4 regions of the Pseudoalteromonas sp. GB56 genome follow, and region 3 is predicted to be linked to each of the others. Evidence: predicted binding sites of a transcription regulator. Region 3 holds the regulator's gene; each other region holds the start of a gene.
The links. The regulator LexA, encoded in region 3, represses DNA repair genes until DNA is damaged. The targets are predictions, from matches to a motif close to TACTGTATNNNNATACAGTA.
Positions count from the first base shown of each region.

Region 1: ACH19P_RS10970 (SulA-like leucine-rich domain-containing protein) is a predicted target of LexA. The motif match lies at 1,736-1,755, and genes of this name have one in related genera.
Region 2: ACH19P_RS07710 (DNA polymerase II) is a predicted target of LexA. The motif match lies at 1,996-2,015, and genes of this name have one in related genera.
Region 4: ruvC (crossover junction endodeoxyribonuclease RuvC) is a predicted target of LexA. The motif match lies at 2,064-2,083, and genes of this name have one in related genera.

Region 1 is NZ_JBPCHK010000001.1:2,336,827-2,340,021, forward strand. Features, by position in the region: gene ACH19P_RS10965 (NCS2 family permease) at 276-1,568, opposite strand; gene ACH19P_RS10970 (SulA-like leucine-rich domain-containing protein) at 1,799-2,236, shown strand; gene ACH19P_RS10975 (YchJ family protein) at 2,281-2,739, shown strand; gene ACH19P_RS10980 (hypothetical protein) at 2,846-3,195, opposite strand, start outside.
Region 2 is NZ_JBPCHK010000001.1:1,607,762-1,610,956, reverse strand. Features, by position in the region: gene ACH19P_RS07710 (DNA polymerase II) at 1-1,870, opposite strand, end outside; partial or broken gene dinG (ATP-dependent DNA helicase DinG) at 2,024-3,195, shown strand, end outside.
Region 3 is NZ_JBPCHK010000001.1:632,511-635,705, forward strand. Features, by position in the region: gene grxB (glutaredoxin 2) at 1-338, opposite strand, end outside; gene ACH19P_RS02950 (DUF924 family protein) at 398-928, shown strand; gene lexA (transcriptional repressor LexA) at 1,073-1,690, shown strand; gene coxB (cytochrome c oxidase subunit II) at 2,008-3,141, shown strand; partial or broken gene ctaD (cytochrome c oxidase subunit I) at 3,138-3,195, shown strand, end outside.
Region 4 is NZ_JBPCHK010000001.1:1,688,220-1,691,414, reverse strand. Features, by position in the region: gene ruvB (Holliday junction branch migration DNA helicase RuvB) at 1-834, opposite strand, end outside; gene ruvA (Holliday junction branch migration protein RuvA) at 873-1,490, opposite strand; gene ruvC (crossover junction endodeoxyribonuclease RuvC) at 1,504-2,025, opposite strand; gene aspS (aspartate--tRNA ligase) at 2,206-3,195, opposite strand, start outside.

The DNA of each region.
Region 1 (3,195 bases), 1.7 Mb from region 3:
GTTCAAAATGCAGGTTGGGATAGCGCATCAGCAAATACTAAAATAGCCTGCGACAACACCGTAATTTACGCACTCGGGCTTGAACCCCGCATATAGACAGTTGATGAGCTACGCCAGTTGCTTACAGAGCCACTCAAACACGCACTTATACGCAGCAAAGACGGTATATTTTGCAGAGAAAACACAGCCAATACCATCTAATGCTTGGATGTTCTGACTCGTTATAAAAATTACTTAAGCATAAAAAAGCCGCTTCAACAGCGGCTTTTAGGTATTTATGATAAGAAGATAAACTTCAATACGAAGAGTATGCTCAGAATCCACACACTAATACTTACTTCATTGGCTCTGTTACATACTACCTTCACAGCAGTGTAGGCAATAAACCCAAGCGCAATTCCGTGCGCGATTGAGAACGTCAACGGAGTCATCAGTAATACAACGGCCACTGGGATTGCATCAGTCATGTCGTCCCAATCGACTAACTTCAAATTTTGTAGCATCAAAATAGACACATACAAAATCGCACCCGCTGTTGCATAAGCTGGCACCATAGCCGCAAGGGGAGCAAAAAACATCATCAATAAAAAACACATGCCAACCACAACAGCGGTCAAACCTGTACGACCACCAACCGATACACCTGCAACTGATTCAATGTACGAGGTTGTAGTCGAAGTTCCGAGCACGGAACCTGCGATAGTTGCAGTGCTGTCCGCACTGAGTGCACGGCCAAGTCGTGGCATGCGGCCTTGTTCATCCGCTAGCCCTGCTTTTTGAGTTACTGCAACTAAAGTGCCTGAGGTATCAAACAAGTCTACAAATAGAAACGCAAAGACCACGCTAAGCATCGACAACTCAAGCGCGGCTGCAAAATCAAGCTGCATAAAAGTCGGTGCAATCGATGGCGGCGCCGACACAATACCTTGATACTCAACCAAACCCAACGCGAGAGCCAAACAGGTAACCAGCAGGATACTGATTAATACGCCACTTTTAATATCGCGATATAACAACCCAGCAATAATAAAGAAGCTAAGAATTGCAAGCGCTGGTCCCGCACTGGTGATGTCACCAAGCTGTACAAGCGTTGCGGGGCTAGCCACAACAATACCAGCATTTTTCAATGCAATTAACGCCAAGAATGCGCCAATGCCAGTCGCAATTGCACGCTTGAGTACAAGTGGAATAGCATTGATGATCCACTCACGTACTTTGAACAAACTTAGTACTAAGAAGATACTACCTGACATAAACACCGCTCCGAGGGCGGATTGCCACGTATAACCCATTCCTAACACCACACCATAAGTGAAAAAGGCGTTGAGCCCCATTCCTGGCGCGAGTGCTAATGGATAGTTAGCCCAAAATCCCATAATAAAACAACCGATGGCTGCCGCAACACAAGTTGCAACAAAAGCAGCACCTTGATCCATCCCCGCTTCCGCCAACATTGCCGGGTTAACAAAAACAATGTACACCATGGTAATGAAGGTCGTTAAACCTGCAATCACCTCACGCTTTACCGAGCTTCCGTGCGCCTTAATTTTAAAAACACTCTCTAGCATAAGTCTTTTTTCGAGCTAACAAACAAGCGCGCAATACTAGCACACATGCGGACAATTGACCGCCTTTAATAACTAATTGAAGCAATTTTATCGCACCTATTTATTGGGTATTAAGCCAATGATTAAAAAAGCTTCAAAAAAAGCTTGCACACAACAACTGTATAAACTACTGTATACACATACTGTATAAAACACTGTATATCGTTCACATTACCCACAGCGAGGCAAATATGTTACATACAGCAGCTATTCGACACGTTAAAAGCTATAAGCAAGATAACCCTGCATCAATCAACATTGTGCAAACAGAGGATGAAATTTCAGCTTCTTTTGAACTATTAAAAATTGTGCACCGTTACAATAAAAGTAATGGTTGGACTTTGCTCATTGCCCCTGACCACATCCCGAGTCGTGATTTATTGGATTCGTGCTCAATCGATACGAACAAGCTACTGGTAATCCGTAGGAAGCATATCGTTGATGTAGAATATGTTCTTAATTGCGCCCTGCAAAATGGCCGCTATTGTGCAATTGTTACTTGGACAGACATTGTAAACCAACAGCAACTAGAGAAAATGCAACTAAACACGCATCAAGCAAAAGCACAGCTGTTTTGTTTCACATCAGATGACGAGCAAGCTCAATTAGCCGTGCCTCACGTAATGTAAGTTTGTTACACTATTAGCTGATGTATTTTTTCAGAAGAGCTGATATGTGTTTTTGTGGGTCGCCACACTCATTCGAACAATGTTGTGGCGTATATATTAAAGGTCAGCAAAGCGCACCTGACCCATTAGCATTAATGAAATCGAGATACAGTGCATTTTGCACACAAGAAATCGATTACTTATGTGCAACCTGTTCAAGCAAAGCGATCGTGAATAATGCAAAAGAAGATGTTGCTCAATTCGCGCAAGCTGCAAAATTTACCAACTTAGAAATTATCGAAAGTCAGTGTGAACTGACCCCAGCCGTCGTCGAATTCAAAGCACATTATCTCTATGACAACGCGTTATGCTGTATTCATGAACGTTCTACTTTTGTCAAAGAAGGCGGCACTTGGCGCTACGACGAAGGTGAATTGTTTTCTACCTCGGATGTAAAACTAAGCCGCAATGATGCGTGCCCATGCGGTAGCGGTAAGAAATTTAAAAAGTGCTGCGCAATATAAGATATAGCGCGCTCATCTTGGTAATTGCTGTATAAAAAACGTCAACCGACTCTAACTTTGGTTAACGTTAACGGACTGGTATTTCTTACCAGTCCTTTGTCATCCATTAAAACGTATAGCTGGCACTCATTAGCGGCCCATGCGTAATGGTGTCATAACTGAAATAGTTACTACTACCATTGTCGCCCGTATCATAGTCAACGTAGGTCGCCTTATATTGAAAAGACATATCCCAGTTCTCTGTGAGGTCATATACCACACCTAATTTCAAACTCGACGTCAATTTTGCAGATAAGCCAAAACCACCGACATCGGCTGCTGTATTGAAATGCCATTTTTGTGCGAATTCTTTGTTGTAACTAAAGCCCAATATAACGTCTACCCAATCTTCGTCTCTGTCTACAAGACTCGTTTGAGGTAACAAGGCCGTATCCAAATCAAATTGGTAGGTATTAT
Region 2 (3,195 bases), 980 kb from region 3:
CCAATTTATGCCCAGCTTGAACCAATAAGCCAGCGTAGCGCTTTTTACTGCCAATATCTTTGTGCCGTGCTTTAGGCATTAAGAACGGCCGATACAAACTCTCATATTCCAGTTCTAAGTAACTTTGCACACCATATTCGTCGCGTATCAATTGTTGCCATTTTCTATTGACTGCTGAGACTAATTGCGACGCCAATTCATGGCTTTGTTGTTCATCTAATTCATTGGGCAGTGCCACAAACGTTGAATCCGTATCTCCGTAAATCACTGTCGCCCCCATTTCCTCTAACCACTTTTTCGTGGTTTGCATAATTTGGTGACCGCGTAGCGTTATGGAGCTAGACAGTCGGGGGTCATAGAAACGACATCCTTTTGAGCCCAGCACGCCATACAAGCTATTCATGATAATTTTTATAGCCTGTTGTAGATGGTGATCGCCAACATCTTTAGCTTGTTGACGTGCCAAAGCTAAATCTCCTACAAGCTGCGGCAAATGGTGCCCTGTTCGGTAAAAATACGCACCATTAAATCCTTCGATGCTGTTATCAGTGTCTGCGAGGCCTAAAATCAGCCCGAGGGGATCGATACAAAAGGTGCGAATGATACTCGGATATAGGCTTTTAAAATCCAGCACAGCGACGTTGTCATAAAGACCAGGAGTTGAATCCATTACGTACCCCCCTGGGCTATCAAAGCTTAACCCATGCTCAGCCATATTCGGCGCAACATAGCCACTACGATGCAGATGCGGTAAGTACAAGTTGGTAAAGGCAGCGACCGAACCACCTAGCCTTTCAAGCGGTAAGCCCGTTAGCTTCGTTCTTGCAATTGCAAACTCAACCAACTCTAGTTTTTTAAAGATAGCCAAAACTAATTGCGTATCTTTGAGGTTGTAGTGTGCCAAACGCTCTTTGTCTTGCACAAACATCTGTTCGATTTTGGCGAGTTTGTCCTCATTATCAATGAGTTTCTTTTCCCCTAACACTTCCTGAGCGACATTATCCAAACTGTAGCTCGAAAAATGATAGGTGGCATTTTTAAGCATATCTATACCATCGAGCACCGCCCTTCCCGGCACCAGCAGCTTATTTATTTTGCTACCGCGCCAAGTTACGGCTTCATGTTGTCGACCCAAATTAAGGGGCACGTTTAATTGCTGCGCACGGTAACAAAGGAGTTGAAAATCAAAATCGACTACATTCCAGCCGATGATTAGGTCAGGATCGTATTGGGTGATTAAAAAACACAGTCTTTGCAGCAGTGTGGCTTCATCTTCAACATATTCTAGCCATGGCTCTGATGGGTGTGTTGGACTACCAATCATGATTACTTTGTTTAGGTCATCACTTGCCAACGCAACACTGAATAAAATCCCCTCACCACTGCATTCTATGTCTAACGACAACACAGATAGGTCAGGCGTGTAACTATCATTCGCCTTGAACTGTCCTTTGATGAGCGTGTTCTCATCTACGCTAATGCCCTTTGTCCACACGCCTCCTCTGATAAAGCGCTCCATCAAGTACTGTTCTTGCATTCTGATGTCGTCTTCATACAAACGGATCCCCTCTTCTTTGAGCAGTTCGCGCGCACTGTAATAGTCGTGCAGCCTGCTAAAATACAGTGCGGTGACACTTTCGTCTGCGAATGTTTTTAAAGACAGCGCTCGGGAGTCGGCATCGAGGGTATTTCGCTCTAATAGAGAATTGGCATGGCCAATCTGTGATTGGGGTACGAAGAACACGCCTTTTTGCGTGTCAGATACCACTTTTAAAGGCCCATTGTCAGTCGCCAGCCAAGTTACAAAGCAAATGCCTTCGCGACGCTGCTGAGTGTGCATAGACAAAATAAATCCGGCGGTTACTGACACGAAACAATCACTAAAAATGAGTTAATGCTGCCAGTTTACCTAAGCTAAATGATAATTACAGCTGAGTTTGAACTCAGGTGATGATAAGCGCTTGAGTCTTGCTCTATGAGCCCCTAAAATGAAGGCACTGTAAATTTATACATAAGTAATTAAATGCTTTCAGATCCGTTAAAAAAGACTATTCGTAATGCCCACCAGCGGATTGCTAAAAGCTTAGATGATTACACCCCCCGCTCGAGTCAAAATTACCTCGTTGCAGAAATAGCAAAAACGCTCAGTGGTGAATATCACAAAAAGCAACGAATTTGCGTAATCGAAGCTGGCACGGGCACGGGGAAGTCACTCGCCTATTGTTTAGGAGCGCTACCAATCGCTCTCAAAGCCAATAAAAAACTGGTTATATCTACTGCGACAGTCGCCTTGCAAGAGCAGCTACTGCACAAAGAGTTGCCCTTTTTTGCCGAGCACAGCGGACTAACATTCAGTTATGACTTGGTAAAAGGTAGGGGGCGCTATATTTGCGCCCACAAACTAGAAAATGCCGTCAATGGTGACCAACAACAAATGGCGCTAATGCCTACCCTGACCTCTCCGCTTAGCGACATGGAACAAAAGTGCCTAAAACAATTGCATCTAGCTTACAGCGAGAAAAAGTGGCATGGCGATAGAGATTCTTGGGCGGATGTCATTCCCGATCGAGTGTGGCATCTCATCGCCTGTGATAAGCATTCCTGTCAACGTCAGATGAAGGCTCACCAAACATGTCCTTTTCACTTGGCACGCCAGAAAATTGCGCAAATGGACGTGTTGGTCGCCAACCACAGTTTGCTCCTCGCTGATTTAGAACTTGGCGGTGGCGTTATTTTGCCAGAGCCTGACAACTGCATTTATGTGATTGACGAAGCACACCATCTCGCTCACATTACCCGCGACTTTTCATCCGCTGCAGCCACCATTAAAGGCACCCAAGACTGGTTGGAAAAGTTGTTAAAATTCAGTGGTAAAATGGCACAAGCTATCTTCAGCGCCAGTGCTTCCGGAAGTCAATTTAAGCTCAATGACTCACTTGACGACATTACTCGTGGACACAAAGCGGTATTAACCATGCTCGATGGCGCGGATTACCAATACAGTGAAGACCACACGTATCGATTTTCTCATGGCTTATTACCCGAGCAACTCACAGTACAAGCGAAAGATATCAGTGAGGCTGCCAAAACAGCGTTAAGAACCTTGAATAAAATGCACGAGGCGCTAAGCAGTGATGTGAACGATGGTGATGTGAAACCCTTTATTGCTGATCCCATCCTTGCGGAAAGTGGGCA
Region 3 (3,195 bases):
TCTGGTAGGGCGAGTTGCGGCCAGCGCGGTAAGGTTAACCGTAAAAAAGTGGGTAAGTAGGTCTCTACCCATTTGCTTGCGGGCGTGAGGTAGTCACCATGATCCAATGGCATTTTTGCTCGTTTGCAGAAGTAGGAAGCAATATCGAGGCTTTGCGCCATGGCAATGTTTTGATTTTTAGCTAATATGGGAACGGTTGATTTGCCGACTAACTCGATGGCGGTGGTTGTGTCGTCGGCTTGTAAGTAGAGTATCTGCACGTCTATATTGCGTGCATAGGCAACCATTCTGGCTTTAACTGAATAAGGGCAATGCTCATAAATGTAGAGTTTCTTCACGGTTACTGTTGCCTTGTTTGCATCGGGCTTCACACCCTTTTTACTTTGAAGGAGAGAATATGGATTTTCAATCTGTGTATGATTTTTGGTTTAAGCAATGCCAACCCGAGGACTGGTTTAAAAAGAATGCAGCGTTTGACGACAAGGTTATTAAGCAATTTTCGCAACTGCATCATGCGGCAGCTCAGGGCGAGTTGGTACATTGGCGCAACACAGCTCAAGGGGCGCTGTGTGAAATCATCGTGCTCGACCAATTCTCGCGCAACATGTTTCGCGACACGCCAAAAGCCTTCACCTTTGATGGGCTGGCTTTGTGCTTGGCTCAGCACGCGGTGGATAAGGGCTTCGATATGCAATTGAATGAGCAAGAGCGCCCGTTTATGTACATGCCCTATATGCACAGTGAGAGTAAGATTATCCATCAGGAGGCTGATAGGTTGTTCAAGCCATTGGATAATTATGATTTTGAAGTGGCGCATAAGAAGATTATCGATCGTTTTGGTCGATACCCGCATCGCAATGAAATACTAGGGCGTAAATCCACGGATGATGAAATTGTGTTTTTAACTCAACCCAACAGCAGCTTTTAGCATTTACGCGCTGACGTAAACACAAAAACCCAAACCTAAGTAGGGCGCTTTGTTACGAGCTGAGCAAATTGCCTGATTTTATTTGCGATTTTCTGACAACTGTATATACTCACAGCTAAATGTACTGTATGGAAACCCAGTTGTATGCGTCCTTTAACTAATCGCCAATCGCAAATTTTAGAGCTGATCAAAGTATTTATTAAAGACACGGGCATGCCGCCTACGCGTGCTGAGATTGCACAAACACTGGGGTTTCGCAGTGCGAATGCCGCAGAAGAGCACCTTAAAGCCCTTGCCAAAAAGGGTGTGATCAAAATGAAGCCCGGTGCCAGCCGAGGTATTCAACTGGTTGAAGAGGAAGAGCCTGAGCAATTAGGCTTGCCTCTGATAGGTCGCGTCGCTGCCGGTGAACCCATCTTGGCGCAAGAGCACATTGAAAGTCACTGCCAAATCGATCCATTACTGTTTAAGCCTGCCGCTGATTACCTACTACGTGTTGATGGTATGAGTATGAAAGATATCGGTATTATGGACGGCGACTTACTGGCTGTGCATCGTGCTCAGGTTGCGGAGAACGGCCAAGTGGTGGTTGCCCGTGTTGGTGATGACGTCACTGTGAAGCGTTTAGAGAAAGCCGGTCGTAAAATATTGCTGCATGCAGAGAATGAAGAATTTGCGCCAATCGAAGTTGACCTAGAGCATGAATCTTTCAATATTGAAGGTTTAGCGGTAGGTGTAATCCGAAATGCTGATTGGATGTAGTTGTACCCGTTAAATATTCGCCCCCAATGCGCCGTTTATTGGGGGTTTCCAGCCCTTTTCTAATTCCTTTTTCTGTACGCTAACAGATTGAATCTCCCCAAAATATTTATTGAAAAAAGCAAAACAAAAACGTCTATTTTCTTGCTATATGCTCAATTCTTGACTAATTGGTTAGATTACAGGCTTTGCTGGTTGCTTTTTAATCGCTTTGTGTAAAGTAAATGTAATCGGCCAGTTCTAAGCATAATAATAATGAAGATTGGCTAGCAGTTATTGCCTCTTCTCTTTTTGCGTTGCGCGTTTTAAGGAGATGGTACATGAAGAAGCTTTGCTCCCTCATGTTGCTGTGTTTGTTCGCCCCGCACTTGGCTTTTGCAAATAGTGATTATAATTTGCGCCCAGGGGTGACCGACATCAGTGAAAATGTTTACCAGTTGCACATGACGATATTCATCATCTGCTGTGTCATTGGTGTAATAGTGTTCGGTGCAATGTTCTGGGCTTTGCTCAGACACCGTAAATCTAAAGGGGCTCAACCCGCATCCTTCCATGAGAGCACCAAGGTAGAAATACTTTGGACCGCGATCCCATTTTTAATTCTCATCGGTATGGCCGTACCTGCGACCAAAACCCTGATAGCGATGGAAGATACCTCAAAAGCAGATGTCACCATCAAAATCACGGGGTCGCAGTGGAAGTGGCATTATGAGTACATGGGCCATGATGTGGGCTTTTACTCGTTGCTCTCTACCCCGCAAGAGCAAATTCAAAACGCTCAGGAAAAAGGCGAACATTACTTACTGGAAGTGGATAAGCCGTTAGTGATCCCAACAGATAAAAAAGTCCGCTTTTTGATGACTTCAGACGACGTTATCCACTCTTGGTGGGTGCCTGATTTTGCAGTTAAAAAAGATGCTAATCCAGGCTTTATCAACGAAGCATGGACCAAGGTAAACGAAGCGGGTATCTACCGCGGCCAATGTGCTGAGCTATGTGGTAAAGACCATGGCTTTATGCCTGTGGTGGTTGAAGCCAAAGCGCCCGAAGAATTCGAAGCCTGGTTAGCTGAGCAAAAACAAGCGGTGCAAGCACAAGCCGATGCCGATGCAGCGCTGCTTGATCAGACACTTTCTCAAGAAGAACTGATGGCATCAGGTGAGCAAGTCTACATGGCGCGCTGTGCTGCGTGTCACCAACCCACAGGTCTGGGTTTACCGGGGGTATTTCCTGCGATTAAGGGAAGTCCCATCGCAACAGGTAATATCAAGGATCACATAGACATCGTGGTTCACGGTAAGCCAGGTACAGCGATGCAGGCGTTCGTGAGTCAGCTAACTCTCAAAGAACTCGCATCGGTAATCACCTACCAGCGTAATGCATTTGGCAACGACACTGGCGACACAGTGCAACCAAGTGCGATTCAGGCCGCAATTGATGGGGAAGGACAATGAGTACAGCTGCTGCAACACATGAACATCACGGGCCTGCAACAGGTATTAAACGCT
Region 4 (3,195 bases), 1.1 Mb from region 3:
ACCCATAAACTTTTCAATAATAGCGAGTAAGTACTTACGGTCCATGTAATCGAACCCACTTTTATCCACATCAACCATGTCCAATGCTTGGGCTGCGATGTCTGCACATACAGAGCCATCTCCTTTAACCTCAGCAAAGTCACGCACACGGCGCAGTAATCGGTTAGCAATTCGCGGTGTACCACGTGAACGTTTGGCTACTTCGTACGCGCCTTGTTCATCAATTTCCAAGCCAAGATGAAATGCAGAACGCTTTACAATAGCCGCAAGGTCGTCAACGTTATAAAACTCGAGTCGCTGTACAATTCCAAAACGGTCACGCAATGGTGACGTTAATGAACCTGCTCGAGTGGTAGCACCAATCAGAGTGAAAGGAGGTAAGTCTAATTTAATTGACCTCGCTGCGGGACCTTCACCTATCATGATATCGAGTTGATAGTCTTCCATTGCTGGATACAAAATTTCCTCAACATGCGGGCTCATTCTGTGAATTTCATCAATGAACAACACATCATGTGCTTCTAGGTTAGTAAGCAATGCCGCCAAGTCCCCTGCTTTTTCGAGCACGGGGCCTGACGTGGTTTTTATGCTCACTTCCAGTTCATTGGCGACAATGTTTGCTAAGGTCGTTTTGCCCAAACCAGGGGGACCAAAAATCAACAAATGATCAAGTGCTTCGCTGCGCGAGCGAGCCGCTTCTATAAAGATATCCATTTGTTGTTTAACATGAGGTTGCCCATGGTAATCTGCCAATAATTTGGGACGTATTGCTCTGTCGACAACGTCTTCATTACCTTGCTGCTGAGGCTCTATTAGTCTATCCGCTTCAATCATGTATTTGTCTCGTTAGAGTATCTCGTTAGAGTATCTCGTTACAGCATCGCTCTAAGCGCTTGCTTAATCATTTCCTCAGAAGTCATGGCGTCTTTTGCCACTGCTTTAACCGCTTTAACTGCTTGGTTATTCTTATAACCCAGAGCTTCGAGCGCCGCAACCGCATCATCCTGAGCGCTGCCATGGACTAATGTATCACCAGCCGCGGAGAACGCTGCCGCATCCGTATGTGGAGTGAATAAGTCAGGGCCCCAATCCTTGAGCCTATCTTTCATTTCTAACACCAATCGCTCTGCCGTCTTTTTACCTACGCCAGGAAGCTTAACCAGCGTACTTGCATCACCTTGGTGTACACAGTGGATAAATTGTTCGGCAGACATCCCGGATAAAATACCGAGTCCTAGCTTGGGCCCGACCCCATTTGCTTTGAGTAACTCACGAAATAGCGCTCGCTCATTTTTGGTGTTAAAACCAAATAGCAGTTGCGCGTCTTCACGCACCACAAAATGGGTAAAGAGGGTGACCTGCTGCCCGCATTCGGGCAATGCGTAAAAACAGCTCATAGGTAAATTTATCTCGTAGCCAACACCGCCTACGTCCACCAATACTTCTGGTGGCTGTTTCTCTACTAGTTCTCCGCGAATTCGTCCGATCATTGCTACCTCTGAGTTACCTTAGACGACCACGCACTGTTTTACGCGCCTGGCCTGATAATTTAATAAGATTTTGCTGTGAGTGACCATGGCACATTGCAATTGCTAACGCGTCAGCTGCGTCTGCCTGAGGGGTTGCTGGTAATTTCAAAATATGTTTAACCATGTGCTGTACTTGTGTCTTTTCAGCTGAGCCTTTACCAACAACCGCTTGCTTCACTTGCCTCGCCGAGTATTCATGAACAGGGATATCTGCCATCGTTGCCGCAACGATGGCTGCGCCTCTTGCCTGCCCTAGCTTGAGTGCTGAGTCGGGGTTGTGTGCCATAAACACTTGCTCAATGGCAAATGAATCTGGGTTGAACTGACTGATAAGTTGCGTAACGCCCTGAAAAATCATTTTCAAGCGTTCGGGGAAAGGATTATCGCCTAGTTTAATGCACCCACTGCCTAAATAGGCAAATTTATGGCCTTGTTGTTGTATCACGCCATAGCCTGTGAATCGCGAGCCGGGATCAATGCCCAAAATTATACTCACTCACATACCTTATTATTGTTTTAGCTGTGAATAATGGTAACTGTATGGATGACCAGTGTAAAGGCAATCAAAGTAAAAACGCCACTTTGCACTTGGCATTAGCTGTTTTGTTGTCAAAACAAACAAAAAAGCGGCCGAAGCCGCTTTTTCTATTTGATGAATGTGCTTGGCTTATTCACCTTACTCTTGCTCTGCACTCGCCTTGGGTGCAATTGCGATACCTAGCTCTTTAAGCGCATCTGGGTTTGCTGGGCTTGGCGCCTCAGTCATCAAACATGATGCCTGCGTTGTTTTCGGGAATGCAATAACATCGCGAATATTGTCAGTACCGCACAGCAACATCACTAAACGGTCAAGACCGAACGCTAAACCTGCGTGCGGTGGCGTGCCGTACTTCAATGCGTCCAGTAAGAAACCAAACTTATCTTGTTGCTCTTGTGCATCAATGCCCAGCACGCGGAACGCAGTCTCTTGCATTTCGCTGTTGTGTATACGCACAGAACCACCGCCTACTTCGTAGCCGTTTAGTACCATATCATATGCATCTGAGAGTGTGCCCGCAGGGTTTGCTTCAAGCTCTTGTGGACTCACACCTTTTGGTGCTGTAAATGGGTGGTGAACCGCGTGAAGGTTACCTTCTTCGTCCTCTTCAAACATTGGGAAGTCGACAACCCAAAGTGGTGCCCATTTAGTAAGGTCAGTTAGTTCTAAGTCCAATCCAATCTTCAAACGCAATGCACCCATGGCTTCATTTACTACGTTACGAGAGTCTGCACCGAACAGGATGATGTCGCCTGATTGTGCATTCGTGCGCTCAAGTAAGGCCGTGATCACTTCTTCATTTAAGAATTTGGCAATGGGTGATTGTACGCCCTCAACACCTGCAGCGCGGTCGTTAACCTTCATCCACGCTAAGCCTTTTGCACCGTAGATGCCGATAAACTTCGTGTAGTCATCGATTTGTTTACGCGATAATTCAGCACCACCTGGCACTGTAAGCACAGCTACACGGCCTTTTTCGTCGTTCGCTGGACCAGAGAACACTTTAAATTCAACGTCTTTAACAAGATCTGCAACGTCGATAAGTTCCATCGGGTTACGAAGGTCTGGTTTGTCTGAACCGAAACGACGCATCGCTTCTTCGTAGGCCATTACTGGGAATTGACCTAA